DNA from 2 places in the Phytohabitans houttuyneae genome. Region 2 is predicted to be linked to the other one. Evidence: riboswitches for the same ligand, from Rfam matches in the RefSeq annotation. Region 2 holds a riboswitch; the other holds the start of a gene.
The links. Region 2 has a riboswitch for thiamine pyrophosphate ahead of thiE (thiamine phosphate synthase). Riboswitches for the same ligand answer to the same signal wherever they lie in the genome.
Positions count from the first base shown of each region.

Region 1 (14,515 bases), on a different contig from region 2:
GCTGGACAAGGAGTACGCGGCCGGGCTCAAGACCTGCCAGCGGCGGGAGATCGTGACAAGCCACGCCGCGTTCGGGTACCTGGCCGACCGGTACGACCTGGAGCAGATCGGGATCACCGGCCTCACCCCGAGGACGAGCCCTCGCCGCAGCGGCTGGCCGAGGTGGCCGAGGAGGCGAAGGAGCACAAGGCGACCACGATCTTCTTCGAGACGCTGGTGAGCCCGAAGGTCGCCGAGACCATCGCGAGCGAGGTCGGAGCCAAGACCGCGGTTCTCGATCCCATTGAAGGGCTGCAGCCGGGCAGCTCCGACGACTACTTTTCGGTGATGCGGAAAAATCTTGCCACCCTCGGGCCGGCGCTGGGCTGCGGCACGTGAGCGAGCGTGCCGTGGTGGACGTCACGCACGGGGTGGTCGCGTACGGCGACCGCCCCGTCCTGCGTGATGTCTCACTGTGCGTCACGGCCGGCGAGGTCGTGGCGATCCTCGGCGCCAACGGCTCGGGCAAGTCGACCCTGATCCGCGCGATCCTCGGGCTCATCCCGCTCCGCGCGGGCGGCATCTCGCTGTTCGGCACGCCGCTGCGGCGCTTCCGGGAGTGGCACCGGATCGGGTACGTGCCGCAGCGCGTGGGCGCCGGCAGCGGCGTGCCCGCCACGGTGCGCGAGGTCGTCGCCTCCGGCCGCCTGGCCAGGCGTGGCGTGCTGCGGCCTCCCGGCGCTGCCGACCGGGCCGCGGTGAGCGCCGCGCTGGAGGCCGTGGGTCTCGCCGAGCGGGCCGGCGACCCGGTGTCCACCCTGTCCGGCGGGCAGCAGCAGCGCACCCTGATCGCCCGCGCGCTGTCCGGCGAGCCCGAGATGCTGGTGCTCGACGAGCCGACCGCCGGCGTCGACGCGGGCAGCCAGGAGGCGTTCGCCGAGGCGCTGGGCGGGTTCGTGTCCGGCGGCGGGACGGTGCTGCTGGTGGCGCACGAGCTGGGGCCGTTGCAGCCGCTGGTGGGGCGCGCGGTGGTGGTACACGATGGACAGATCGCGCACGACGGCGCGTGCCCACCGCCGGCGGGCCATCACGCCCTGCCCGGTCACGACCACGTCCACCCGCACGAGCATCCGGCGCCGCACGGGGTTTTCCACGCATGAGCATGTTCCAGTACGACTTCATGATCCGTGCGCTGATCGGCGCGCTCGTGATCGGGCTGTCCGCGCCCGCGCTCGGCATCTACCTGGTGCAGCGCCGGATGTCCCTGATCGGCGACGGCATCGGCCACGTGGCGCTCACCGGCGTCGGCGTGGGCCTGCTGCTCGACCGCTCCCCCGTGCTCACCGCCGTGATCGTCTCGACGATCGGCGCCGTCGCGATCGAGCTGCTCCGCGAGCGCGGCCGCACCTCCGGCGACCAGGCCCTCGCGCTGCTCTTCTACGGCGGCATCGCGGGCGGCGTGATGCTCGTCGGCCTCTCCGACAACCGCAGCAACGCCAACCTCATGGCGTACCTCTTCGGCTCGCTCACCACCACCTCCCGCAACGACCTGATCGTGATCGTGGTCCTCGGCGCGGCCGTGCTCGCCGCGATGCTGCTGCTGCGCCCCGCGCTGTTCGCGATCTGCCACGACGAGGAGTACGCCCGCGTCTCCGGCCTCCCGGTCCGCACGCTCAACGTGCTGATCGCGGTCACCGCCGCGGTCACCGTCACGATCGCCATGCGCACCGTCGGGCTGCTGCTGGTCAGCGCGCTGATGGTGGTACCGGTGGCGGCCGCCCAGCAGGTCACCCGGGGGTTCCGCGGCACGATGGCGCTCGCGATGGGGCTGGGCGTGCTCTCCGCCGGCCTCGGCGTGTGGCTGGCCGGCGAGGCGGACACCGCAGCCGGCGCGACGATCGTGGTCCTCGCCATCGCCGGCTTCGTGGCCATCGCCGCCGGGGCCGGGCTGTGGCGGCTGGTGCGCCGCCGGGTTCAGGCAATCCCCCATACCGTCGACGTGGAACCCCCGGACGTCGTCCTCGAGCGCTGATCGCCTCCCGTTTTGGACTACGGTTGCGAGGTGACCACGACAGCCGGATACGAGGCGTACGAGGGCGCTGGCGAATTGCTGCGCGCCCTGTCCGCGCCGATCCGGGTCGCGATCGTCACCGAGCTTGCCGGCGGCGAGCGCTGCGTGCACGAGCTTGTCGACAAGCTCGGCGCGGCGCAGCCACTCGTCTCCCAGCACCTGCGCGTCCTGCGGGGCGCGGGCGTGGTGCGGGGTGCGCGGCGCGGCCGTGAGATCGCGTACACGCTGGTCGACGAGCACATCGCGCACATCGTGGCCGACGCCGTCACCCACGCACGCGAGGCACACGTGAGAGAGCGTGGCCCCGAGGCTGACTCAACCCGGAGCTGGCCGCGAAGCGAGCAGCCCGGATTGAGCCGGCAGCCGGGGCCGAAGCGAGCTGAGCGAGCCAGCCAGCAGGGCCCGACGGCACCGGCGCACGACGACGGGGAGCGAGCGATCGAGGAGAAACATTGACCATCGACGAGGGGACCGGGGCGGCGGTCCGCAACACCCGCCAGCGCACCGCGGTCAGCTCACTTCTGGGCGAGGTGGAGGGTTTCCACAGCGCGCAGGAGCTGCACGCGATGCTGCGCGAGCGGGGTGAGCGGGTGGGCCTGACCACGGTTTACCGCACGCTGCAGGGCTTGGCCGACTCGGGCGAGGTCGACGTGATGCGCCCGCCGGGCGGGGAGCACCTCTACCGCCGGTGCAGCGAGGGCCATCACCACCACCTTGTCTGCCGCTCCTGCGGGCGCACGGTCGAGGTCGAGGGCCCGGCGGTGGAGAGTTGGGCCGACCGGGTGGCGGCGCAGCACGGGTTCGTCGGCGTGAGCCACACCCTGGAGATCTTCGGTACCTGCCCGGAGTGCGCCGCACGCACCGAATAGCCCCGCGCCCGCCCGTGGTTCCGGGTGATCTTGAAGGGTGTGCGGGACGCTGATCCCTGTGAAGATTTACGCCGATCGCGCCCCCGTCGCCGCTCGCCAACTGATCACCGATCTGCTCGTCGTCGCCTGGGTGTACTTCGCGATCCGGGCCGCGATGTGGCTGCACGACCTGGTGCAGAAGCTCGCCGTGCCCGGCCAGCGGCTGGAGGGCGCCGGCACGGGACTCGCCGACGGCCTGTCCGACGTCGGCAGCAAGATCAATCGGGTACCGATCGTGGGCGACGACCTGACCGCACCGTTCAACGGTGCCGCCGACGCCGCCCGCTCACTCGCCGGGGCGGGCCAGCAGCAGCAGGACGTGGTCAACGACCTGGCGCTCGCCCTCTCCCTCGGCCTGCTCGTGTTTCCCCTGGGCCTGGTGCTCTTCGTGTGGCTCCCGCTCCGGGTCCGCTGGATGCGCCGAGCCGGCGCCGCCGCCACCCTCCGCGGCGCCGCAGCGGGCCGCGACCTGCTCGCCCTGCGCGCCCTGGCCACCCAACCCCTGACCAAGCTGACCAGGATCGACCCTGACGTGGCCCAGTCCTGGCGCCGCGGCGACGAGGCCACCGTCGCCGCTTTGGCCGCGCTGGAACTCAAGGCGCTCGGCCTACGCCCCTGACGCCGCCATTGCCTCTCGCTGTTGATCAGGGCGCGGCCTCTCGCTGTTGATCAGGGAGTTGGTGGGCGTGTCACGCGGCGTGGCGCGGCACCAAGTCCCTGATCAACAAGGCTCGGGGCTTTACTCGGGTGGGATGCGGCGGCGCACGTCCTGTGCCGTCGACGGGCCGGGCTCCCACGTGGAGACCCACGCCCCGGTCGACGGGGGTGGGACGACGCCGTCCTCCACGAACTCGTACCGGCCGTCCAGCACCCGCTTGGCGACCTTGCTGTCCAGCGAGTCGGTGTTGTCCCACAGGGCGGCGAAGAGCGCCTCCGCACGCAGCCGCGCCTGGCGGCAGAAGAGGTCGGCCAGCTCGAGGCCTTCGGGTCGCGCGGAGCGCTCGGCGTGTGCGCGCACGCAGACCGCGGACATCGCGAAGAGCTCCGCGCCGATGTCCACGATGCGGCCGAGGAAGCCCTGCTTGCGCTCCAGCTTTCCCTGCCAGCGGGACATCGCGTAGAACGTCGACCGGGCCAGCTTGCGGGAGGCGCGCTCCACGTACCGCAGGTGGGCGGCGAGTGGACCGAAGTCGCCGTACCCCGTCGGGACCTGCCCGCGACCGACGGCGAGGGTCGGCAGCCACTTCGCGTAGAAGGCGCCCGCACGAGCGCCGGCGCGGGCTTTGCGCCCCAGGCCGGCGTCCGGATCGATGATGTCGCCGGCGACGGAGAGGTGTGCGTCGACCGCCTCGCGGGCGATCAGCAGATGCATGATCTCGGTGGAGCCCTCGAAGATCCGGTTGATCCGCAGGTCACGGAGGATCTGCTCGACCTCGACCGCACGCTCGCCGCGGGCGGCCAGCGAGTCGGCCGTCTCGTACCCCCGGCCGCCGCGGATCTGGATCAGCTCGTCGGCCACCTGCCAGGCCATCTCGCTGGCGTAGAGCTTGACCAGCGCGGCCTCGATGCGGATGTCGTTGCTGTCGTCGTCGGCGATGAGGCAGCAGAGGTCCAGCATGGACTCCATCGCGTACGTGGTCGCGGCAATGAACGCGATCTTCTTGGCGACCGCCTCGTGCTTGCCGACCGCGCGGCCCCACTGCACGCGTTCCGCGGACCACTGCCGCGCCACGCTGAGCGACCACTTGCCGGCGCCCACGCACATCGCGGGCAGGGAGAGGCGTCCCGTGTTCAAGGTGGTCAGGGCGATCTTGAGTCCCTTGCCGAGACCGCCGATGACGTTTTCGGCAGGCACGAACACGTCATGGAAGCGGGTGACGCTGTTTTCCAGCCCGCGCAGCCCGAGGAACTCGTTGCGCCGCTCGATCGTGATGCCCTCGGAGTCGCCCTCGACCACGAATGCGGTGATGCCCTTGTCGGGCACGCGTGCCATCACGACCAGCAGCGTGGCGACGGTGCCGTTGGTGGCCCACAGCTTGACGCCGTTGAGCCGGTATCCACCCTCGACCGGCTCGGCGATCGTGCCGAGGCGGGCCGGGTCGGAGCCGACGTCCGGCTCGGTGAGCAGGAACGCGGAGACCTCACCGCCGGCGAGGCGGGGCAGGTACTTCTTCTTCTGCTCGTCGGTGCCGAAGAGCTTGAGCGGCTGCGGAACGCCGATCGACTGGTGCGCGGACAGCAGCGCGCCGATCGACGGGTTGACCGAGCCGGCGAGCGTGAGGGCCTTGCAGTAGTGCAAATTGGAGAGTCCGAGCCCACCGTACTTCTTGTCGATCTTCATGCCGAACGCGCCCAGCGCCGCCAACCCGCGGAAGACCTCGTCCGGGATGCGCGCCTCGCGCTCGATCCGCGCACCGTCCACGTCGGACCGCACGTACGCGTCGAGCTTGGCCAGGAACTCCTCCGCGCCGGCCACGGACTCCGGGGAGGCGGTGGGCCAGGGGTCGATCAGGTCCAGCCTGAAGCGCCCGAGGAACAGCTCCTTGCCGAAGCTCGGCTTGCGCCACTCCGACTCGCGCGCGGCCTCGGCGACCTGCCTGGCCTGCTTTTCCGAAACGGTCGCGGTCACGGCATACCCCCTTGACGAGGACGGCTCCATGCCACGCTACCCGCTGGTGTTACCCCGCGGTAGGGACATCCTCGACCTCGCTGTCGTCGCGGTCGTCGCGGCGCAGCAGGGGAAGGATGAGCCATAGCAGCAGGAACCAGACAGCGGTTATCCCACTCAGCAGCAGGGCGAGCCACCGGTCAAGGATGAAGTCGGTGATCAGCAGTACCGCGCTCACCATCGCCACCAGCATGAACGCGAGCCCGAGCGAGGCCATCCGGTGCGCGGAGCGGACCAGCTCCGCCTTGCGACCGCGCTGGAAGAGCACCCGGTGGTACGCCACGGGCGCGATCAGCGTGGCCGCGGCGGCGGCCGCGGCGAGCAGGGCGATGATGTACACGTCCTTCTGGAAGGCGTTCACCTTGTCAAAGCCCGAGCTGAACGGCAGCGTCATCAGGAAGGCGAACAGGATCTGCACACCGGTCTGCGCGACGCGAAGCTCCTGCAGCAGATCGGCGAAGTTGCGCTCATAGCGTTCCTTGTCGGTCTCCGGCACGCCGCGCACAGTGCCCAGCCAAGCCCAAGATCAAACCCATTTTGATCACGACCTCAGGCGCCGCGGCGTATGCGGCCGGCGTAGCGGGCCTCCAACTCCTTGTTGTGCTCGTCGCCGGCGGGGATGTTCGCGGACAGGTACACCGGCGGCACCTCGCCCGCCTCGACCAGCCGGCGCACCACCTCCACCACCACCTGCTGGGCCAGTAGCGCCGCGGTGATCGACGAGATCGCGCCCACCGCGCCGCCGCCGGGCAGTGGGAGGGTGGCGTCGCCGTACGGCGCGCCGTTGTCGAGCACCACGTCGGCGATGTCGGAGAGCTTGCGGCCGGAGGGGTGGCGCGAGTCGACGCCCGCCGAGTGGGCCAGCGAGGTGACCGCGATCAGGCCGTGCCCGCGCTCCTTGACCAGCGTGGCGAACTCCACGATGGAGCCGTTGACGCCAGAGTTCGACGCGAAGACGAAGATGTCGGCGGGCTGGACCGGCGCCAGCTCGTAGAGGCGGCGGGCGACCGACGGGTCGCGTTCCAGCATCGGCCCGAGCACGCTCGGCGGCTCGCCGCCGAAGAGCACGAGGTCACGCAGCGCGATGCGGTTGGTGGGCACGAGCCCGCCGGCCCGCCCCGCGACCTCCATCGCGAACGCCTCCGAGTGCCCGCTGCCGAACGCGTGCACCACACCGCCGCCGCGCAGCGCCGCGACGATCATCTCGGCGGCCTTTTCGACGCCGTCGCGCTGGCTCGCCGAGACGCGCTGGACCGTCTCGGTGACGACGTGCAGATAGGCGTCGGCGCTCAGCTCACTCATACGGCTGCTTGGGCGGGTCGATCTGGGTCCAGGTCTCGACCTCGACGTAGGGGATCGTCTCCTCGTTGACCGGGTCGGTGACGGTCCGATCGGTGTACTTGCCGACCACCTCGACCCACGTGTCGTCGGCCAGCCCGGCGGGCGCGTTGCCGGACATGCCCACCTTGATCGGGCGCCCGTCTGCCGCGCAGCAGCTCAGGATGATGCGGGCCAGGATCGGCTCGCCGTTGGGTCCCTGCGCGACGAAGCCGGTGAGCTGAACGGTGCGGTCACCGAGCGAGACGCCCTTGTCGAAGACGGCCCGCGACGCGTAGTCGAGCACGCTGATCTTGGCGGGGTCGCCGGGCGGGAGCGGCGGGTAGTCGGAGATCTGCTGGCTGGAGAGGGCGGTGCCGGCCTGGCCCGCGGCGTACGACCCGAGGGCCGGGGGCGCGACGAGCAGCAGCCCCAGCACGGGAAGGATCAGCAGCCACGCCACCCACGGCTCGCGGTGCGGCTTGCCGTCGCCGTGGTCGTGGCTGTGCTCGTCGGCGTGCGGCTTGGGACGCAGGATCTCGTAGAAGAGCGTCATCACCGCGCCGGCGATCAGGACCACCCCGGCCGCGATGAGAAACGGCTGGAGCGACTCCTTCACGTAACGCAGGTACATGTCGGTCACGCTCGCCCTGACGATCGCGCCACCGAGCAGCAGCATCACGACCGCTTGCGCCTGCCGGTTCATAGCACTACCGCCCCCACTCCGACCGCGACGAGGATGCAGATCGCGAACGTCGCCGGAGCGAAGCGGAACGCGAAGCGGCGGCCGAAGACGCCGGTCTGCATCGAGATGAGCTTCAGGTCGACCATCGGGCCGACGACGAGGAAGACGAGCCGCGACGTGAGAGAGAACTGGGACAGCGACGCGGCCACGAACGCGTCGGCCTCCGAGCAGATCGACAGCAGCACGGCGAGCACGGCCAGCGCGAGCACCGAGAGGACCGGGTTGTCGGCGAGCGTCTGGAGCCAGCGCTCGGGCACCACGACGTTGATGGTCGCGGCGGCCATGGCACCCAGCACGAGGAAGCCGCCCGCGTGCACGACATCGTGGCGTACCGACGCCCAGAACGCGCGCCCCTTTGACGCGCCCTCGATGTCGGGCCGGTGCGGCAGCCGGATCCACTCGGCCTTGCCGAGGCGAAGCCACAGCCAGCCCATGATCATGGCGACGATGAGGCTCGCCACGCCGCGGCCGACCACCATCTCCGGGTTGTTCGGAAACGCCACCGCCGTGGCGGCCAGCACGATCGGGTTGATCGCGGGCGCGGCGAGCAGGAAGGCCAGCGCGGCGGCGGGCGTGACCCCGCGGCGGATCAGCGAGCCGGCGATCGGCACCGCCCCGCACTCGCAGCCGGGCAGCACCACACCGGCGCAGCTCGCCACCGGCACGGCGAGTGCGGGGTGGCGGGGCAGCGCGCGGGCCCAGAAGGAGCGGGGCACGTACACCGCGATGATCGCGGAGAGCACGACGCCGAAGACGAGGAACGGCACCGCCTGCACCATCACCGACACGAAGACGGTGGTCCAGGTCTGCAGGCGCGGGTTGGAGATGGCGTCGGCGACCGGGCCCCGGAAGAGCACGAGGAGGACGAGCAGCACCGCCAGGACCTCGACCGAGCCGATCCGGTCACCGAAGATCCGCCGGCGCGGCTCGTGCGGCTCCTCGGGAGGCGGCGGTGGAGTCTCGGGCACTGCCCGCTGGGCGGTCGCACGGTCTGCGGCGGTCACAGCAGGTAATCCCCTTCACTCACGCAGGCCGCCTCAGGGTATCGGGTGTTACGTTGACTGGAAACAACCGACAGGGGAGCGCAAAGCGCTGAGAGTGCGGGTGCCGCGAGGTGGCCGCAGACCCTCGAACCTGATCTGGGTAATGCCAGCGCAGGGAGTCGATTCTCAGGCTCGCCAGCATCCGGCGTGCGTCTTCTCCTGGTTCGCGAGGACTGGGAGGTTTTCATATGAACAACAACCGTTGGCGTACCGTCGACGTCGTTGTCGCGGCCGTACTGGGTGTCGCGTTCGGCGTCATCTTCTGGGCCTGGGGCCTGCTGTGGGACGGCCCGGCCAGTGCCATCCCGCTGCCCGGGCGGGCGCTCATCTACGGCATCTGGCTGGTGCCCGCCGTGCTCGGGCCCCTGGTGATCCGCAAGCCCGGCGCGGGCATCTTCACCGAGTTCGTGGCGGCCACGGTCTCGACGTTCTTCGGCTCGCCGTGGGGACTTGTCACCCTGCTGTACGGGCTGTTCCAGGGCGCCGCGGGCGAGTTCGCGTTCGCCGCGACCGGCTACCGGAGCTGGCGACTGCCGACCGCGATCGTGGGTGGGGCGCTTGCCGGCGGCGCGGCCACGCTGCTCGACGTGATCAACTACTACCCCGACACGAGCGCCGCCTGGAAGTGGGCGTACGCCGCGCTCCTCGTGCTCAGCTCGGCGATCATCGCGGGCGTTGGCGGCTGGCTCCTCACCCGCGCGCTCGCACAGACCGGAGTACTCGACCGCTTCCCCGCGGGCCGCGAACGCGCGCTGGTGTGATCCGGGCCAAAGGATTCGGGTGGCGGCACGCGGGGCGCAAGGCGTGGGCCGTGCGGGGGCTCGACCTGCGTATCGAGCGCGGCGAGCGGGTGCTGCTGCTGGGCCCGTCCGGCGCCGGCAAGAGCACCCTGCTCGCCGCGCTCGCCGGCCTGCTCGCGGCTGACTCCGGCGAGCGGGAGGGCACGGTCGAGGTCGACGGGCGGGTCGGCATCGTCTTCCAGGACCCGGAGACGCAGATCGTGATGGCGCGGGCCGGCGACGACGTGGCGTTCGGGCTGGAAAACCACGCCGTCCCGCGCGAGGAGATCTGGCGCCGGGTCGACGAGGCGCTGGCCCGCGTCGGCTTCCCCTACGGCCGCGACCGCTCCACCGCCGCGCTCTCCGGCGGCGAGCAGCAGCGGCTGGCGCTGGCCGGCGCGCTCGCCCTTCGCCCCGAGGTGCTGCTGCTCGACGAGCCCACCGCCAACCTCGATCCGGCCGGTGCCGACCTGGTCCGCGGCGCGCTCCGCGACGCGCTCGACCCCGACACGACCGTGGTGCTGGTGGAGCACCGGGTGGCCGAGGCGCTCCCCCTCGTCGACCGCGTGGTGGTCCTGGAGCCGGGCGGCGGCATCCGGGCCGACGGCCCGCCGGACGAGGTCTTCGCCGGCCACGGTGATCGCCTGGCCGCCGAGGGGGTCTGGGTGCCGGGTCATCCGGTGGCGCCCCGGCGCGCTGGCGCGCCGCCGGGAGAGGGGTTGCTCGCCGCCGAAAAGGCCACCATCCGGGATCGGCTGGCCCCCGTCGATTTCTTGGTACGCGAGGGCGAGTCCACGGCCGTCCTCGGCCCGAACGGCACGGGCAAGTCGACCCTGGCGCTGCTGCTCGGCGGCCTGCTGAAGCCGGACGGCGGGCGGGTCGCCGCCACCGCCGCACTCGCCGGCGCCGACGCGGCCACTGCCCCGCACCGCTGGCGGGCGCCCGCGCTGGCCCGCCGCATCGGCTCGGTCTTCCAGGACCCCGAGCACCAGTTCGTGACGTCCACCGTGTACGACGAGCTGGCGCTCGGCCCGCGCCGCACCGGCTCGCCCGACGAGGCTGTGAAGTCCACAGTGGACGACCTGCTCGCGCGGCTGCGGTTGGAGCGGCTGGCGGGCGCCAACCCGTACACCCTCTCCGGTGGCGAGGCGCGGCGGCTGAGCGTGGCGACGGCGCTGGCGGCCGCCCCGGCGCTGCTGGTCTTGGACGAGCCCACCTTCGGCCAGGACCGGCGCACCTGGATCGAGCTCGTCGACCTGCTCGCCGGCCTGCGCGACGCCGGCCGCGCCATCGTGACGGTCACCCACGACGCCGACTTCGTCGCCGCCCTCGCCGACCGGACGCTGCGGCTATGAGCGGTGTGCTCGCGCGCCGCAACCCGGTCGCCAAGGTCGCCGCCGCGCTCGTCTTCACCGTCGCGCTCGTCACGACGCTCGACCCGGTGCCGCCGGCCGTGGCCATCGCGGTCGAGCTGGCGCTGGTGCCGCTCTTCGGCGTCGGCTACCGCACGCTCGCCCGCCGCGCGTGGCCGTTGCTGATCAGCGCGGCCGGCGTCGCGTTGACGATGGTGCTCTTCGCCGCCGAACGCACCGGCGACACGCTCTTTCACGCCGGTCCCGTCGAGGTCACCACGAGCGTGCTCAGCAGCGCGCTCGGCCTCGCGCTGCGGGTCATCGCGATCGCGCTGCCCGGCGTGCTCGTCTTCGCCTCCACCGATCCGACCGACCTCGCCGACGCGCTCGTGCAGAACGTGCGTGCGCCGTACCGGTTCGCGATCGGCGCGCTCGCCGCGTTCCGCCTCGTGCCGCTGCTCGGCCAGGAGTGGCAGCTGCTCCGCCTCGCCCGGCGGGCCCGCGGCGTGGACGCCGGCCGCAACCCTGCCGCCGCGGCGCGCCTTTTCGTCTCGACCGCGTTCGGACTGCTCGTCGGCGCGATCCGGCGCGGCACCCGGCTGGCGGTGGCGATGGACGCGCGCGGATTCGACCGGGGCGGTCCGCGCAGCCAGGCGCGTACGCAGCGCTTCCGTGCCGCCGACGCGGCCCTCATAGCCGGCGCGCTGCTGCTCGCCGCGGCCGTGCTGCTGACCGGCACCGTCACCTGAAGGCCAACCATGCCAGGCTGCGCATGTTCGCATGTGCGCAGCCGTGAGGCCACCTCCCGTTCGCCGATGAGGACCAGATTGAGCGCTGGATCATCGCGAACACGAGGAGCGGACCCATGGGCCACGGCCACCACCATCACGATCTCGGCGGGCAGCCCGCCGACGTACCCGAGGCTCTCGACCTGTCCATCCCGGACAGCGAGCTCTCGCCCGCGGACGTCTCGCGGCGCGGCTTCCTGCGCGGCGCCGGCCTTCTCGGTGCCGGCGCGGCGGCGAGCGTCCTCGCGACGCCCGGCGTCGCACACGCGCACGGCGACGACCACGACCACGGTTCGAGCGGAGACCACGACCGCAAGGGCGGCTTCCTGTGGCTCGCCGGCGACCACCACATCCACACGCAGTACAGCTCGGACGCCCAGTACCGGGTGCTCGACCAGGCGCGGCACGCGCGGGCGTACGGCCTGGACTGGATCGTCATCACCGACCACGGCAGCGTGACGCACGCCAAGATCGGCGTCGAGAAGGTCAACCCGGACATCGTCGCGACCCGTGAAGAGCTCGACAACCTGCTCGTTTTCCAGGGCCTGGAGTGGAACATCCCGGCCGCCGAGCACGGCACCGTCTTCGTCCACCCCGGGCGGAACGAGGTGGCGGTGCTCAAGGAGTTCGAAAACGCGTACGACGGCTCGGTCAAGGGCGCGAGCAGCCCCACGCCGGAAAACGAGGCGCTGGCGGTGGCCGGCATCAAGTTTCTCGGCGAGGCCGTAAAGCGCCGCCGCGTCGAGGGCGCCCTCTTCCTCGCCAACCACCCGGCCCGCCGGGGCGTCGACTCGCCGCACGAGATCCGGGCGTGGCGCGACGCCGACCCGAGCGTGGCGGTGGGCTTCGAGGGCGCGCCCGGCCACCAGGCGGCCGGCCTGCCCAATGGCAACGCGGGCGGCCGCGGCTTCTACGAGGGCAGCCCTTCGTCGGCCTCGTTCCCCGGCTACCCGCTGGAGAGCTACCGCACCTGGGGCGGCTTCGACTGGATGACCGCCACGGTCGGCGGCCTCTGGGACAGCCTGCTCGCCGAGGGCAAGGCGTGGTGGATCAGCGCCAACTCGGACTCGCACGTCAACTACCTCGACACGTCGCAGCGCGGGCCGGACGGCAACTTCGAGCTCAACGGCCGCTACAACGACCCGGTGTACGGCCCGCTGCTCACCGAGGCCGGCGACTACTGGCCCGGCCAGTACAGCCGCACACACGTGGGCTCGACGTCGTTCGCGTACCGCGCGGTCATGGACGGCATCCGCTCCGGCCGCGTGTGGGTCGACCACGGCGGCCTGATCAGCGGCTTGGACGTGCGGGCCCGGGTGGCCGGCGACCGGCGGCCGGGCTCGGGCACCCCGCTGGGCGGCGTCATGCGCGTGCGGCGGGGCACGAAGGTCGAGCTGACCATCGACATCGACCTCGCGAACGGCCCCAACTGGGCCCAGTTCGTACCGGTGCTGGCGCGCGTCGACGTGATCGCCGGCTCGGTGACGGGTGCGGTGTCCGACCGCGACACCTTCACCGCACCGGACACGAAGGTGGTCAAGTCCTTCGAGGTGAACAAGGCGACCGGCAAAGCCTCGTTCACGTACTCCTTCGGCCGCGTGGACCAGCCGTTCTACGTCCGGGTGCGCGGTACCGACGGCAAGCGCAGCGCGCCCGGCCTGCTCGGTGCGGCTGTCGACCCGTCGGGCCCGGCGATGGACGTGATCGGTGACGCCGACCCGTGGCTGGACCTGTGGTTCTACGGCAACCCCATCTGGGTGCTCCCGAGTTGAGTCACGTCGAACACGTTCGATACGTAGGGGGAGGCCTCGGTCACGGGGCGAACCGGGAGGCTGAGCACTGGCTCCACACGCTCGGCCTCCCGGCCGGTGTCGAGGCGTGCACGCATCTGGCGCGCGCGCCGTACCCCCATGTCGTGGTGAGCCTCGCGCTGCCGGACGGTGCCTGGGCCGACCTGCCGGACGTGCCCGACGACCTGCGCGCGTCCGCGGACCGGGCGGCCGCCGACCACGCCGCGCGGCGCGGCGGCCGGGCGTTCCTCTTCGCGGGCGTCGAGGCGCTCACCGGCACGGTCACGGTCGGCGACCTGCTCGCGCGCAGTGCGATCTCGCGCGTGAAGGTGCTCGGCGGGGCGGTGGCCGACCCCGCGACGGAGATCGTCACCCGCGACTTCGTCCGTCCAGAGTGGATGGAGGGCGAGCTGACGCTGGTCGCCACGCCGGCACCGGGCGGTCGGCTGGCGCCGTTCGAGTTTCCCAACCCCACGCCGTGCTGCGGTGGCGCACACTGACGCCATGTCTCGTGCCACCCGCCTCGTCATGTGGGATGTCGATCACACTCTGCTGGCCGCCGGTGGCGTCGCCCGGCTGGCGTACGCCCCCGCCTTCACCGCCGTCACCGGCGTGGTGTGGCGGGAGATGGCGCACCCGGCCGGCCGCACCGACTGGGACATCGCGGTCGAGACGTTTGCGATGCACGGCATCGACGACTGCGAGCCGCACCTGGACGCGTTCTTCACCGTGTTCGCGGCCGAGTTCGCCGCCCGCCGGGAGCTGCTCGCCCACCAGGGGCGGGTGCTGCCCGGCGCCCGCGAGGTCCTGGCCGCGCTCGGCACCCGACCGCAGGTCGTGCAGACGCTGGTGACCGGCAACATCCGGCCGGTGGCGGTCGACAAGCTTGCCGCGTTCGACCTCGCCGCGTTCGTGGACTTCGAGATCGGCGGGTACGGCACCGACGACGTGGTGCGGGCGACGCTGGTGCGGCGGTCGCTCGAGCGGGCCGCAGCGAAGTACGGTCACGCGTTCGCGCCGTCCGACGTGATCGTGGTCGGCGACACGGTGTACGACGTGACCGCCGCGCTTGCCA
Region 1 is NZ_BLPF01000004.1:653,013-667,527, reverse strand. Features, by position in the region: partial or broken gene Phou_RS45685 (metal ABC transporter substrate-binding protein) at 1-378, shown strand, start outside; gene Phou_RS45680 (metal ABC transporter ATP-binding protein) at 375-1,139, shown strand; gene Phou_RS45675 (metal ABC transporter permease) at 1,136-2,011, shown strand; partial or broken gene Phou_RS45670 (ArsR/SmtB family transcription factor) at 2,042-2,332, shown strand; gene Phou_RS45665 (Fur family transcriptional regulator) at 2,503-2,919, shown strand; gene Phou_RS45660 (hypothetical protein) at 2,978-3,577, shown strand; gene Phou_RS45655 (acyl-CoA dehydrogenase family protein) at 3,698-5,617, opposite strand; gene Phou_RS45650 (DUF6328 family protein) at 5,637-6,122, opposite strand; gene Phou_RS45645 (sugar isomerase domain-containing protein) at 6,176-6,928, opposite strand; gene Phou_RS45640 (TIGR03943 family putative permease subunit) at 6,921-7,649, opposite strand; gene Phou_RS45635 (permease) at 7,646-8,602, opposite strand; TPP riboswitch at 8,755-8,866, shown strand; gene Phou_RS54090 (ECF transporter S component) at 8,920-9,492, shown strand; gene Phou_RS45630 (ABC transporter ATP-binding protein) at 9,492-10,865, shown strand; gene Phou_RS45625 (energy-coupling factor transporter transmembrane component T family protein) at 10,862-11,611, shown strand; gene Phou_RS45620 (PHP domain-containing protein) at 11,728-13,422, shown strand; gene Phou_RS45615 (hypothetical protein) at 13,566-13,940, shown strand; gene Phou_RS45610 (HAD family hydrolase) at 13,945-14,515, shown strand, end outside.
Region 1: another riboswitch for thiamine pyrophosphate. It lies ahead of Phou_RS54090 (ECF transporter S component); the one in region 2 lies ahead of thiE (thiamine phosphate synthase).

Region 2 (14,515 bases):
GGCCCTATCGCCTGCGTGCTCGCGACGTCCGCGCCGCGCGCCACGGTGTACGCGGTGGATGTGAACGAGCGGGCCCGCACCCTCGCCGCCGAAAACGCCGCCCGGCTCGGCGCGGGCAACGTGCGGGTGGTCGCGCCCGAGGATGTGGCGGACGGCGTGCGGTTCGCGGAGATCTGGTCCAACCCGCCGATCCGGATCGGCAAGGCGGAGCTGCACGCGATGCTCGACCGGTGGCTGCCCCGGCTGGCGCCGGGCGGTGTCGGCTGGCTCGTGGTCGCCCGGCACCTCGGCGGCGACTCGCTCCAGCGATGGCTTGAGGAGCAGGGCCACCGGGTCGAGCGGCACGCCAGCCAGAAGGGGTACCGGGTCTTGAAGGTCGGCGGCGCCTGAAAGTCGGGTGACCGCTGACCTGCCGATCAGGGAAGATTTCGGCGTGGGTTACGTGGACGTCGCCGGCGTGGGGTATGTGCTCCCGGACGGCCGGGAGCTGTTCAACGACGTCTCGTTTCGGGTCGGCGAGGGTGCGAAGGTCGCGCTCGTCGGTCCCAACGGCGCCGGCAAGACCACGCTCCTGCGGATGGTGGCCGGCGACCTGCCCGTCGTGAGCGGCGCGGTCGCGCGTGCTGGCGGGCTCGGCGTGATGCGGCAGTTCATCGGCATGATCGGCGACGACACTCCGCTGCGCGAGCTGGCCCTCTCGCTCGCCCCGCCGCCGCTGCGCGCCGCGGGTGAGCGGCTCGCCGCCGCCGAGGCAGCGGTCCACGAGGACCCGTCCGACCGCAAGCAGATCGCGTACGCGAACGCGCTGGCCGCCTGGGGCGAGGCGGGCGGGTACGACGCCGAGGTGCTCTTCGACACCGTGGCCACGCTGGTGCTCGGCAAGCCGTGGGACGAGGTGCGCGAGCGCCCGGTGCGCACGCTCTCCGGCGGCCAGCAGAAGCGCTTCGCCCTGGAGCTGCTGCTGCGTGGCACCGACGAGGTGCTGCTGCTCGACGAGCCGGACAACTTTCTCGACGTGCCCGGCAAGCGGTGGCTGGAGGAGCGGCTGCGCGAGTCGACCAAGTCCGTGCTGTACGTGTCGCACGACCGCGAGCTGCTCGCCAACACCGCCGACCGGGTCGTCGCCGTCGAGGGGGCAGCGCGTGGGTGCACCCGGGCGGCTTCGCCTCCTGGCACGAGGCGCGCGTCGCGCGGCACGACAAGCTGGAGGAGCGGCGGCGCCGCTGGGACGAGGAGCACCAGAAGCTGCGCGAGCTGATGCTCATGTACAAGCAGAAGGCCGCCTACAACTCCGCGATGGCGCCGCGCTACCAGGCGGCACAGACCCGGCTGCGCAAGTTTGAGGAGGCGGGGCCGCCCGAGCTGCCCCCGCGCGACCAGGACATCCGCATCCGGCTGACCGGCGGGCGCACCGGCAAGCGGGCGGTGATGTGCGAGCAGCTGGAGATCGACGGGCTGACGTACCCGTTCGACCTGGAGATCTGGTACGGCGACCGGGTTGCCGTGCTCGGCGCCAACGGCACCGGCAAGTCGCACTTCCTGCGGCTCCTGGACACGCCGTCCGCGGTGGCCCACGCCGGCAGTGCCCGGCTCGGTGCCCGCGTGCGTCCCGGCCACTTCTCCCAGACGCACGACCACCCCGAGCTGCTCGACAAGACGCTGGTCGAGACCCTGTGGCGCGGCGACGAGCACCGTGACGGGATGGACCGGCACGCGGCGATGAAAGCGCTCAACCGGTACGACCTGGCGGGGCAGGGTGACCAGCGGTTCGGCACGCTCTCCGGCGGGCAGCAGGCGCGCTTTCTGGTGCTCCTGCTGGAGCTGTCGGGTGCGACGCTGCTGCTGCTCGACGAGCCCACCGACAACCTCGACCTGGCCTCGGCGGAGGCGCTCGAGGAGGGGCTCGCGGCGTTTTCCGGCACGGTGGTGGCGGTGACGCACGACCGGTGGTTCACGCGCTCGTTCGACCGGTTCGTGGTCTTCGGCGGCGACGGTGAGGTGGTGGAGGCGCCCGAGCCGGTCTGGGATTGAACCATCCGCTGGCGAAATCCGAACAACCTTGCATGAGACGGTGGGTGGGGGCCCTGGTGGCTGGGCTGTGCCTGGCCTTTCTGGTGCCCGCCGCCCCAGCGAGCGCGCACGCCGCGCTCGTCTCGACCACGCCCGAGCAGGGCTCGGTGATCGGCTCGTCGCCGACGAAGGTGTCGCTCACCTTCAACGAGCCGGTGCGCGTGATCCCGGGCAAGACGCAGGTGATCGCCCCGGACGGCAAGCGCATCAACACCGGTGACCCGGTCGCGTCCGGTGGCACGCTGTCGCTGGACGTGCGGCCCGCCGACCACCCCCTCGGGACGTACCTGGTCAGCTACCGCATCATCTCGGCCGACGGGCACCCGCTCTCGGGCGGCTTCATGTTTTCGGTCGGCGCGCCGTCGCAGACCGCACCGTCCGCGCTGGAGGACGACCCGACGGTGGGCGTCCTGATGCCGGTCGCCAGGTACGCCGGGTACGTCGGGCTCACGCTCGTCGTCGGCCCGCTGCTCTTCCTCACCGTGCTGTGGCCGCGCCGCACGCCGACCCGCGGCCCGACGCGGCTGGTGCGGGTCGGGTTGGGCCTGATCGCCGCGAGCACGGTGGCGTCGTTCTGGCTACAGGCGCCGTACACGTCGGGCGCCGGCCCGCTGGACGTGTCGGCGACCGAGCTGCGTGAGGTGGCGCTGAGCTCGTTCGGCCTCTGGTCGGCGGTGCGGCTCGTGGTGCTGGCCGCGGTAGTGGTGCTGCTGCGCGTGCGCTCGCCGCTGCGCGCTGCCCATCCCGTTGCGGTGCGGGAGCGGGTCCTCGTCGGTGCCGGTGGACCGCCGGTGCTCGACCAGCCGCCCGCCGAGCGACCGGTGCCGCGCCCCGGCCACCGCGCCTCGCCCGTGCCGTTGCTGCTGCTCGGCGGGGTCGGGCTGCTCACCTGGCCGCTGTCCGGTCACGCGGCCGCCTCGCCGATGCCGCCCGTGTCGGCGGTCGCGGACACCGTGCACCTGGCCAGCATGGCGGTCTGGCTGGGCGGCCTGGTGGTGCTGGTCGGCTTCGTGCTCCGCAAGGGCTGGGCCGACCGCCGCGCGCTCGGCGTCGTGCTGCCGGTCTGGTCGCGGTGGGCCGCGGTCGCCGTGTGCTGGCTGGTGCTGGGCGGCGTTGTGCAGGCGGTCATCGAGATCGGCGGGGTGAGCGCGCTCTTCGACACGCGGTACGGCCTGCTGATCCTGGCCAAGGCCGGCCTGCTGGGCGCGGTGCTCGCGGTCGCGTTCTTCTCCCGGCGCCTGGTGATGCGCCGCTTGCCGGACCGCCTCGGGCGCCTCGTCGCCGCGGAGCTGGGCCTCGCCGCGATCGTGCTCGCGGCCAGCTCGGTGCTCGTGCAGACCACCCCGGGGCGCTCGGCGGACATCGAGGCACAGGCGGCCGCCGATGCCGTCGGCTACTCGACGACGCTGAACAGCTCGCTCTTCTCGGTGCAGTTCGAGATCTTCCCGGTGCAGATCGGGGAAAACAACACGCTGCACGCGTTCGTCTACACGCCGGCGGGCAAGCCGGTCGAGGTGGCCGAGTGGCGGGTCACTGCCGCGCTGCCGGATAAGGGCATCCCGCCGATCCCCAACGAGGTGGTGTCGATCCGCGGCAACCAGGGCATCGGCGCGATCACCTTCCCGTACCCCGGGGAGTGGGAGCTCACTTTGACCATCCGCCTGGACGACCTCAACCAGGCAACGGTGAAGACCACGGTGGACGTGCCCGCCGGAGCGTAGTAACGCGCGTCTCACGTGGCGTCCCCTTTACGGCGGCGTTAACGGCGTCGTACCCTCGCCGAAGGAGTGACCCACGGGAGCCCGGTGCACCGGGCTGAGAGGGGGGCATGCAGCCCTCGACCGTCGAACCTGATCCGGGTAATGCCGGCGCAGGGAGGAGAGCTGCATGCGGCCGTTTCCTCGGCTTCACCTCATCACCGACACCCGACCCGGCCGCGAGCCGCTGGCCGTCGTCGAGGCTGCGCTCGGCGTGGCCGGCGAGCATCTCGCCGTGCAGGTGCGCGTCGAGGACGACGCGACCGACCGCGAGGCGTACGAGCTTGCCGCGCGGGTAAGGGCGCTCTGTGCCGAAGCGCGCGCGATCTGCCTGGTCAACGACCGCCTCCACGTCGCGCTGGCGGTCGGTGCCGACGGCGGCCACGTCGGCGCGCTCGACCTGCCGGTCGACGCGGCGCGGCGGGTGCTCGGGCCGTACGCGATCCTCGGCGCGACGGCGCGCGAGCCGGCGACCGCCAGGGCGGCGGTGGATGCCGGGGCAAGCTACCTGGGCGTCGGGCCGGCGTACGCGACAAGGACCAAAGACGGCCTTCCAACGCCGATCGGGGTCGAGGGGGTTGCGGCCGTGGCGCGCGCGGTGGGCGTGCCGGTGATCGCTATCGCGGGCGTGACGGCCGAGCGGATACCCGAGCTGCGGGCGGCCGGCGCCCACGGGGTGGCGGTGATCGGCGCGCTGTCCCAGGCACCGGATCCGGTCGAGGCCACGAAGGCACTCTGGGACGCCCTCCGATGAAGGACGTCACCGTCGTCGGCGCGGGCCCCATCGGGCTGGCGATCGCCTGGCGGTGCGCCACCCGCGGCATGGCGGTCGAGGTGGTCGACGACGGGCGGCGCGGCGCGTGGCACGCGTCCGCCGGCATGCTCGGGCCGGTCGCCGAGGCGTACTTCGGCGAGGCCGCCCTCACCGCCTTCCTCGTCGAGTCGGCGCGGCGGTGGCCCGCCTTCGCCGCCGAGCTGGGCGCCGAGGAGGTCGGCTACCGCACCGAGGGCACGCTGGTCGTCGCGCTGACCGGCGACGACCTTGCCGAGGCGGAGCGGCTGCGCGCGTACCAGACGGGTCTCGGCCTGCCGATCACGGCGCTGCGGCCCACGCAGCTGCGCGACCGCGAGCCGCTGCTGTCGCCGCGGGTGCGGGGTGGTGCGCACGCGCCGGACGACCACCAGGTCGACCCGCGGCGGCTCGTGCCGGCATTGCGCAGGGCCGCGGCCGCCGCCGGCGCGACCATCGTCCGCGAGCCCGGGCCCGCGCGGGTCACCGTCATCGCCGCCGGGACCGGGTCGGCCGCGCTGACCGGGCTTCCGGTCCGCCCGGTCAAGGGCCAGATCATCCGCCTCCGCGCGCCCGGCCAGCAGCCGCCGGGCTTCTCTCACGTCATTCGCGGGTACGCGGACGGCCGGCACATATACCTCGTACCTCGGCTGGACGGTGAGGTCGTGGTGGGCGCGACTGTGGAGGAACGCGCTGACGCGCAGGTCACGGCCGGTGGGGTGGCGGAGCTGCTGCGCGCCGCCGGTGACCTGGTGCCGGAGATCTACGAGTACGAGCTGGCCGAGGCCATCGCCGGCCACCGCCCCGGCACGCCCGACAACGCGCCGCTGATCGGCACGCACGGCGACGGCGTGATCGTGGCGACCGGCCACTACCGCCACGGCATCGTGCTCACGCCGCTCACCGCCGACCTCGTCGCCGACCTGGTGGAGACGGGGAGCCGGATCCGATGTTGGGACCGTACGCGCCCGGGAGGTTCGCATGAAGGTGGTCGTAAACGGCAACCCGCAGGCCGTGCCCGACGGGGCGACCGTCGCGGACCTCGTGCGGGTCGTGACGCCGGTGGTGCGCGGGGTCGCGGTCGCGGTCAACGGCGAGGTCGTGCCCCGCGCCGGGTGGCCGGGCGCGCCACTGCGCGAGGGCGACCAGGTGGAGGTCCTGACCGCGGCGCAAGGGGGCTAGGTGAGCGGGAGTTTGCGGATCGCGGGCGTGGAGCTGCGTTCACGGCTGATCCTCGGCACCGGTGGCGCGTCCAACTTGGACATTCTGGAGCGTGCGGTCAAGGAGAGCGGCAGCGAGCTCGTCACCATCTCGCTGCGGCGGGTCGACGCCGCCGCCACCATGAACGGCGGGCTGCTCGACATGCTGGACCGCTGCGGCGTGCAGGTGCTGCCGAACACGGCCGGCTGTTTCACGGCCCGGGAGGCGGTGAAGGTCGCGCACCTGGCGCGCGAGGCGTTCGAGACGCCGTGGGTCAAGCTCGAAGTGATCGGCGACGAGCGCACCCTGCTGCCGGACGGCGTGGAGCTGCTGCGCGCCGCCGAGGAGCTTGTGGCGGACGGGTTCCAGGTGTTGCCGTACACGACCGACGACCCCATCCTCGCCCGCCGGCTCGTCGACGCCGGCTGTGCGGGCGTGATGCCGGCCGGCTCGCCGATCGGCTCCGGGCTGGGCATCTCCAACCCGCACCACATCCAGCTGATCCGCCAGTCGGTGGACCTGCCGGTGATCCTCGACGCGGGCATCGGCACCGCCTCGGACGCCGCGCTCGCGATGGAGCTCGGCTGCGACGCGGTGATGGTGGCCAGCGCGATCACCCGGGCCGCCGATCCGGTGCGCATGGCCGCGGCGATCCGCCACGCGATCGAGGCGGGGCGGCTCGCGGCGCGGGCTGGACGGATACCGCGGCGCTTTCACGCACTCGCGTCCACACCGGACGAGGGTAGGCCGGCGCTGTGATCCCGGCGGGGATCGTGATCCTCACCGACCGGCGGATGTCGCGCCGGCCGCTCGTGGAGACCGTCGCGGCTTCCGTCGAGGGCGGGGCCCGATGGGTCGTACTCCGGGAGAAGGACATGGACCCCGATGAGCGTGCGTCGCTGGCGGCGGCCCTGCGCGCGGTGCTCGCGGATGTGGGTGGGCGGTTGATCGTGGCGGGTGCGGACCCGCTGGGTGGGGAGGCGGTGCACCTCGCGTCGGCCGGGCCGTACCCGCCTCCGGACCTCTCGCTGGTCGGCCGCTCGTGCCACGACGAGGCGGAGCTGTCCCGGCTGACGCGCGAGCACTACGCGATCGTCTCGCCGGTCTTTCCCACGCCCTCCAAGCCGGGGTACGGTCCGCCGCTCGGGCTCGACGGCCTCGCGCGACTTGCCGACCGCTCGCCTGTTCCGGTGCTCGCGCTCGGCGGCGTCACACCGGACAACGCGGCCGACTGCTTCGCCGCGGGTGCCGCCGGGGTGGCCGTGATGGGCGCGGTGATGCGGGCGGACGACCCCGTTGCGGTGGTTCGTGACCTTCACGGTGCGACGCTGTCCGTCAAAACGCCCGCTGGCCAGGATGGGGTGTGGTCATGACACCTCCGATCGCGCTCACCATCGCCGGCTCCGACTCGGGCGGGGGCGCCGGCATCCAGGCCGACCTCAAGGTCTTCGCGGCGCTGCGGGTGTACGGCACGTCGGTCATCACCGCCGCGACGGCACAGAACACCCGGGGTGTGCAGGACGTGTTCCCGATGCCGGGCAACGTCGTGAGCACCCAGCTCAACTCGCTCCTGGACGACCTGCCACCGGCCGCGACCAAGACCGGCATGCTCGCCACGGCCGAGGTCGGCGCTGCCGTGCTGGCCAAGGCCCGCGCGGGGCTGCTCCCCAACCTCGTCATCGATCCGGTGCTCGCCTCGTCGAGCGGGCGGCGGCTGGGGTGGTCGGCGCTATCGAGCGCCTGCTGCCGTACGCGCTTGTCGCCACCCCCAACCGGGAGGAGGCGTCGGCGCTTGTCGGCTGGCCGGTGGCCACGCCGGCCGACATGGCGGGCGCGGCCGGGCAACTGGCGGCGGGCGGGCCGAAGTTCGTGGTGGTGACCGGCGGCGACATGGTGGCCGGCGACGAGGCCGTCGACGCGGTGTGGACGGACGCGGGCACCCGCTTCCTGCGCTACCCGCGCATCGCCACCCGCAACACGCACGGCACGGGCTGCACGTTCTCCGCGGCGATCGCGGCCCGGCTGGCGCTGGGCGACTCGGTGCTGGACGCGCTCGCGTTCGCGAAGCAGTACGTCGCGCGGGCCCTCGCGGGCGCCCGCGAATGGAAGCTGGGCGGCGGCACGGGACCGCTCGATCACCTCGATTGGAAAGCGATCTAGCCCTTTTGGAGGCACGATGTCAGCGCGTCGCAAGGTGTACGTCGAGGGGTCCCAACCGGACATTCAGGTACCGTTCGCCGAGGTGGACCTGACCGGTGGCGAGCCGCCGGTGAGGCTGTACGACACGTCCGGCCCAGGCTCGGATCCCGAGGTGGGGCTGCCGCCGCTGCGCGGGCCGTGGATCGCGGCACGTGGCGACGTCGCTCCGGTGCGGGGTGCTGGCACGCCGCTGGCCGGCTCGCGACCCACTCAGCTCGCGTATGCGCGTGCCGGCGTCGTCACGCCCGAAATGGAGTTTGTTGCTATCCGTGAGGGTGTCGATCCGTCCGTCGTGCGCGAGGAGATCGCGGCCGGTCGCGCGGTGCTGCCGGCGAACGTCAACCACCCCGAGTCCGAGCCGATGATCATTGGGCGGCGTTTCCTGGTGAAGGTCAACGCCAACATCGGCACGTCAGCGGTCACCTCCTCGATCGCGGAAGAGGTGGAGAAGCTCACGTGGGCCACCCGGTGGGGCGCGGACACCGTGATGGACCTGTCCACCGGTAAGCGGATCCACGAGACCCGCGAGGCGATCATCCGCAACTCCGCCGTTCCGATCGGCACCGTTCCGATCTACCAGGCGCTGGAGAAGGTCGGCGGTGACCCGGTCAAGCTCTCCTGGGAGGTCTTCCGGGACACCGTCGTCGAGCAGTGCGAGCAGGGCGTCGACTACATGACGGTGCACGCGGGTGTGCTCATGCGCTACGTGCCGCTGGCCGTCGAGCGGGTCACCGGCATCGTCTCCCGCGGCGGCTCGATCATGGCGGCGTGGTGCCTCGCGCACCACGAGGAAAACTTCCTTTACACAAACTTTCCGGAGCTGTGCGAGATCCTCGCGCGGTACGACGTCACGTTTTCGCTCGGCGACGGGCTGCGGCCCGGCTCGATCGCGGATGCCAACGACGAGGCGCAGTTCAGCGAGTTGCGGACGCTGGGCGAGCTGACCACGGTGGCGTGGGAGCACGGCGTACAGGTCATGATCGAGGGCCCCGGCCACGTGCCGATGCACAAGATCAAGGAAAACGTGGACCTCCAGCAGGAGGTGTGCCACGAGGCGCCGTTCTACACGCTCGGGCCGCTGACCACGGACATCGCGCCGGCGTACGACCACATCACCTCGGCGATCGGCGCCGCGATGATCGGCATGTACGGCACGGCCATGCTCTGCTACGTCACGCCGAAGGAGCACCTGGGCCTGCCGGACCGTGACGACGTGAAGGCGGGCGTGATCGCGTACAAGATCGCTGCGCACGCCGCCGACCTTGCGAAGGGACACCCGGGCGCGCAGGCGTGGGACGACGCGCTCTCCAAGGCGCGCTTCGAGTTTCGCTGGGAGGACCAGTTCAACCTGGCGCTCGATCCGGAGACCGCGCGGGCGTACCACGACCAGACGCTCCCGGCTCAGCCCGCCAAGACCGCGCACTTCTGCTCGATGTGCGGCCCCAAGTTCTGCTCGATGAAGATCACGCAGGAGCTCAAGGCGTACGCGGAGAAGGGCATGAAGGACAAATCAGAGGAGTTCGTCGAGGCAGGCGGGAAGGTTTATCTGCCTCTCGCATGATTTTTCCTAATGTTTACGGTCATAGATAGTGACCAGCGTTAGTTGAACTTTGTAGCATGTCCGGATGCTGACGCCAACACCCCTCATGCGCCTGGTGTCCGGTTTCTGGAGCTTCAAGACGTTTGCTGCCGCCGTCGAGCTTGACTTGTTCACCAAGCTCGCCGGCGGCAAGAGCATCACCGTCGAGAAGGCCGCTGCCGAGCTGGGCCTCGCCGAACGCCCCGCCGACCTGCTCTTCGCCGCCTGCGCCTCGCTCGGCCTGCTGGAGCGCGACGGCGACGGGTACCGCAACTCGGCGCTCGCCGAGGAGTTCCTTGTCGCCGGCAAGCAGTACTACTTCGGCGGCCAGGTGCGCTACTGCGACCGGCGCACCTACCTGGCCTGGCACCGGGTCGGCGACGCGCTGCGCACGGACCGCCCGCTCACCTGGGACCCGGACACGCAGGAGTCGATGTTCGAGACCGAGGACCCGCAGCTGCTCGCGCTCTTCTGGGAGGCGATGTACTCGACGTCAATCTTCACCGCCCGCGCGCTCGGCGAGGCGTACGACTTCGGCACGCACTCGCGACTGCTGGACGTGGGCGGCGGCTCCGGCGCGTACCCGATCGAGCTGTGCCGGCGATACCCGTCGCTGCGGGCCACCGTGTTCGACCTGCCGCACGTGGTGCCGATCGCCGCCGAGAAGGCGTCGGCGGCGGGGCTCGCCGACCGGATCGACACGGTGGCGGGCAACTTCCTGCACGACGAGGCGCTCCCGGCCGGGTACGACGTGATGCTGCTGAGCATGATCCTGCACGACTGGGACGAGCCGACAAACCGCGCGCTGCTCGCCAAGTGCTACGCCGCCCTGCCCGCGGGCGGCGCGGTGGTGGTGTCGGAGCTGCTGCTCAACGCCGACCGCACCGGACCCGCGTCGGCCGCCCTGATGGGGATGAACATGCTGGTCGAGACCGTGGGCGGGCGCAACTACTCGGAGACCGAGTACGCGGACTGGCTGACCGACGCCGGCTTCGTGGACGCGCACGTGGTCCACTTCGACGCGCCGGGGGCCAACGGCGTGGTCGTGGCGCGCAAGCCGTGAGGCTCGGGTAGGCGCATCACTCTGCGGGGCCGCGGTTGGGGCGGCCCCGCTTTTGCGTGACCGGGACGAGTCGCGCGGGGCGGCACCGCTTTGCGTCAGCGGGACGAGTCGCGCGGGTCGGTCTCGCGGGTGGAAAGGCCGCTCACCCAGTCCACGTACTCCTCGTCGCGCGGCTTGAGCGGCGCCTCCGGGCGGGGCTGGCCACCGCGCTGCGTGGGCACGTCGAGCTTGCCGGTGGGCTCGGTGGGCTCCGGCTCCGGAGCGGCCCGGCGGCGACCGAACAGGCCGCGGCGCTGCCGGGCGGGCTCTTCCGCGGCGGCGGGCGGTGCCTCCTCCTTGGCGCGCCTGCGGGACCGGCGACCGGTCGGCTCGTCGTCGACCGGCGGGTCGGCGGCTGCGCGCCGGCCGCGGGTTTCTTCAGCGTCCGAGTAGATGGGCAGCTCACCCGTCGAGTACTCCGCGGCGCGGCGGCCGGCGGAGAACGCGGTCGCGGCCTCGGCGGCACCCGGGTCACGGGGCTGGCGGAGCGGCGGGACTTGCGACCGGGAGGTGGGGGTGCCTGGGGCGGCGAGGGCGGCGGCGCGAGGTCGGCCGTCGGCTCGTCGAACAGGCCACCGCCGGGTCGCCCGCGGCCGGCGCCGCCTGAGTCGCGGGCGGGGGCGGGCTCGGGCGCCGAGAAGAACGAGCCCCCGCGGCTGGCCGGCGGCTCCACTGTGGGCAGCGAGGCGGTGGTCTCGTCGGCGGCCGAAGCGGAGCTGAGGGCCGGCGTGGGCGGAGCGGGCGACGGCTCGGTGCCGTGCCGGGGGAGGGGAACGCTCCACTCGCCGGCCGGCGGGTCGCGGAAGACCGGCTCGATGCCCTGCTCGCGGGGCGGCTGCCCGGTCAAGGGCTGCTCCTGCGGCGCGGCGGGTGCGGGCTCCTCGTCGGGCGTGGCCGGGCCGAAGTTGGGGCGGCGGGCGACCGTCGCGAGGACCGAGCCCAGCGTGCCGGCGCCGACCGCGACGAGAGCACCCCAGTAGGGCGCGGCCTGGAACTTGTCGGTGTCCGTGCCGGGGCCGGCCACCAGGTAGGCCAGGGAGAGCGTCGCCGGCCCGATGATGCCGGACGCGGCGATCGTGACCGGCGGGCGCCCGAGCCACCTGCCGATGCCGGCCGTCGCGGCCCCGATGACCAGCGCCAGCAGGGGCATCGTCACGACGGCCGAGCTCTGTGCGGCGCCGGTGCTGAACGAGGCCAGGTCGAGCACGCCGAGCCGCAGGTTGGGCAGCGGGTCGTCCGGGCCGAGCGACGGGATCACCGAGATGAGCGCGAGCAGCCACGCGGCACCCGTGATGGCACCGACGTTCCACAAAAGGGGCCGGTGGCTCAGCGCCGCCAGCGCGACGAACACGCCAGCCACCGCGCCCAGCGCGGCGGACAGGCCGATGACCAGCACCGGGTCGGTGGAGCGGACGATGGCGAAGCGCGCGGGCTGCATGCAGAGCGGCACGAGGACCGCCGCGCCGATGCCGGCGCAGAACGAATACGCGGTCCGGGAGCCGATGCCGCCCTCGTAACCATGACGGCGGGCCATCCGGTCGGCCGCGACCGCCCCGGCCACCGCCGCCACCATCGCGAACCAGGCGACCCAGGCCATCTGCGCGGTCCACTGGTTTTCCTGGTCGACCGGGAAGGTGCGGCTGAGCCGCACGACGCCGAGGCCGAAGGCCACACCGAGCTGGCTGGCCGCGGCGAGCATGGCTACGCCCAGCGCGGCGAGGAGCACCCTGCTCCACGTACGGATGGCCATGTCAGGCACGTTACGGCTCCCTGACCCCAGCCGCTACCCGACCGGTCGTGGCTTGACGCACTTCCCAGGAGCCGCTGAAAGTCCCTTAAGAAAGTCGATCAGACCCGCTGGCGCGAGCGCTGGGACTGCGGCGGCACCGGGTGGTGCTCCGGCACGGCGGGCGGTCCGTCGGGGGTGAGCAGCAGCTCGTGCAGCTCGGCGCTGCAGCGGGCCACCTCCTCCAGGTACGCGTTGTGTCCCAGCGAGCGGGGGCGCGGGATATTGACGTCGACGATGCGCCGCAGCCGCCCGGGGCGCGGGCTGAGCACGACCACGCGGTCGGCCAGTAGCACCGCCTCGTCAATCGAATGGGTGACGAAGACGGTCGTGGCGCCCAGGTCCATGTGCACGCGCTGCAGCTCGGTCGAGAGCTCCTCGCGGGTGAGCGCGTCGAGTGCGGAGAAGGGCTCGTCCATCAGCATCACCTTGGGACGCTGGATCAGTGCCCGGCACAGCGCGACCCGCTGCTGCATGCCGCCGGAGAGCTCGTGCGGCTGCTTCTTGTGGAACCCGGCAAGGCCCACCATGTCGAGCAGCTCCTCGGCCCGCCGGCGGTGCTCGGACCGCTTCCAGCCGAACATCTCCACGGGGAGCAGCACGTTGTCGAGGACCGAGCGCCAGGGCAGCAGCGCCGGCCGCTGGAACATCATCGCGATGTCCTTGCGCGGCTTGTTGACCCGGGACCCCGCGACGGCGACCTCGCCCGCGCTCGGCGCGATGAGGCCGGCGATCAGCCGGAGCAAAGTGGACTTTCCGCAGCCGGAGCGGCCGATGATGGCGATGAACTCGCCCTCGGCGACAGTCAGGTTGATGTTTCGCAGTGCCTCCACAGCGCCCGATCGCGCCTGGAACGTCTGGGAAACTCCGGCCAGTCGAATCATCGTCTGCTCCCTACCCGGCGCGGTCTCGCCGGTGCCAGGCTATCGGGAAGGCCGAGCGCGGCCCATGCCGCCATGGTCATTTTCGCGCTCTGTGATCACAGGGCGACAACCTGCGGAAGCACCTCGGAAGCCACCAACTCGAGGTGGTCGACGTCGGTGATCTCGATGAACCGCAGGTGCACCCGGGTCACGCCGATCGCCGCGAACTCGCCGATCCGGTCGACGAGCTGCGCCGGCGAGCCGACCACCGGGTCCTCCGGCGGCAGGGCGCTGGGCGCGTGCAGGGGTGCCGCGCGCCGCTGTGCCTCCGCGTCCGTGCGCCCGATGGCGACCACGATGCCGGCCGACATCACGAGCGGCGCCTTGCCGGAGGCGGCCCGCCCGACCTTGTCGCAGACCGCCTGCACCCGGTCGAACGCGCCCTTCGACTCGGCGACGGTCTTGAACGGCATGTTGAACTCGTCCGCGAACCGCGCGGCGATCTCGGGCGTGCGCTTGGGGCCGCGCCCACCCACGATGATCGGCGGGCCCGGCACCTGCACCGGCTTGGGCAGCGCCGGCGCGTCGACGAGCTGGTAGTGCTCGCCCTTGAAGCTGAACGGCTCACCGACCGGCGTGCTCCACAGCCCGGTGATGACCGCGAGCTGCTCGGCGAGGATGTCGAAGCGCTCGCCTGTGGACGGGAACGGTATGCCGTACGACACGTGCTCGCGCTGGTACCACCCGGTGCCGATGCCCAGCTCGACGCGGCCGCCGCTCATCTCGTCGACCTGCGCAACGGCGATCGCGAGGGGTGCTGGCAGGCGGAACGTCACCGAGGTGACAAGCGTGCCGAGCCGGATGCGGGAGGTCTCGCGGGCGAGCCCGGCCAGCGTGATCCAGGCGTCGGTGGGCCCTGGCAGCCCGGCCTCGAGCCCCATCGCCTGGAAGTGGTCGGCGCGCAGGTAGCCCTCGAAGCCCGCATCCTCGGCGAGACGGGCGAGGCGCAGCTGGTCCTCGTACGTCGCGCCTCGGTGTGGCTCTGTGAAGACGCAAACCCGCACAGTAACCGCCCTGTCTCGATCGGATGAGGGTGATTGGTCGCGGTCAGGCTATCGGCATCCCGTTGCGACGCGATACCCCGCCCGGGATCGGTTCGTAACCTGATA
Region 2 is NZ_BLPF01000001.1:3,408,260-3,422,774, reverse strand. Features, by position in the region: gene Phou_RS15155 (class I SAM-dependent methyltransferase) at 1-390, shown strand, start outside; partial or broken gene Phou_RS15150 (ABC-F family ATP-binding cassette domain-containing protein) at 434-2,031, shown strand; gene Phou_RS15145 (copper resistance CopC/CopD family protein) at 2,064-3,791, shown strand; TPP riboswitch at 3,863-3,949, shown strand; gene thiE (thiamine phosphate synthase) at 3,958-4,581, shown strand; partial or broken gene thiO (glycine oxidase ThiO) at 4,578-5,602, shown strand; gene thiS (sulfur carrier protein ThiS) at 5,599-5,799, shown strand; gene Phou_RS15125 (thiazole synthase) at 5,800-6,576, shown strand; gene Phou_RS15120 (thiamine phosphate synthase) at 6,573-7,190, shown strand; partial or broken gene thiD (bifunctional hydroxymethylpyrimidine kinase/phosphomethylpyrimidine kinase) at 7,187-7,977, shown strand; gene thiC (phosphomethylpyrimidine synthase ThiC) at 7,994-9,577, shown strand; gene Phou_RS15105 (methyltransferase) at 9,642-10,658, shown strand; gene Phou_RS15100 (hypothetical protein) at 10,801-12,447, opposite strand; gene Phou_RS15095 (ABC transporter ATP-binding protein) at 12,546-13,367, opposite strand; gene Phou_RS15090 (LLM class F420-dependent oxidoreductase) at 13,463-14,410, opposite strand.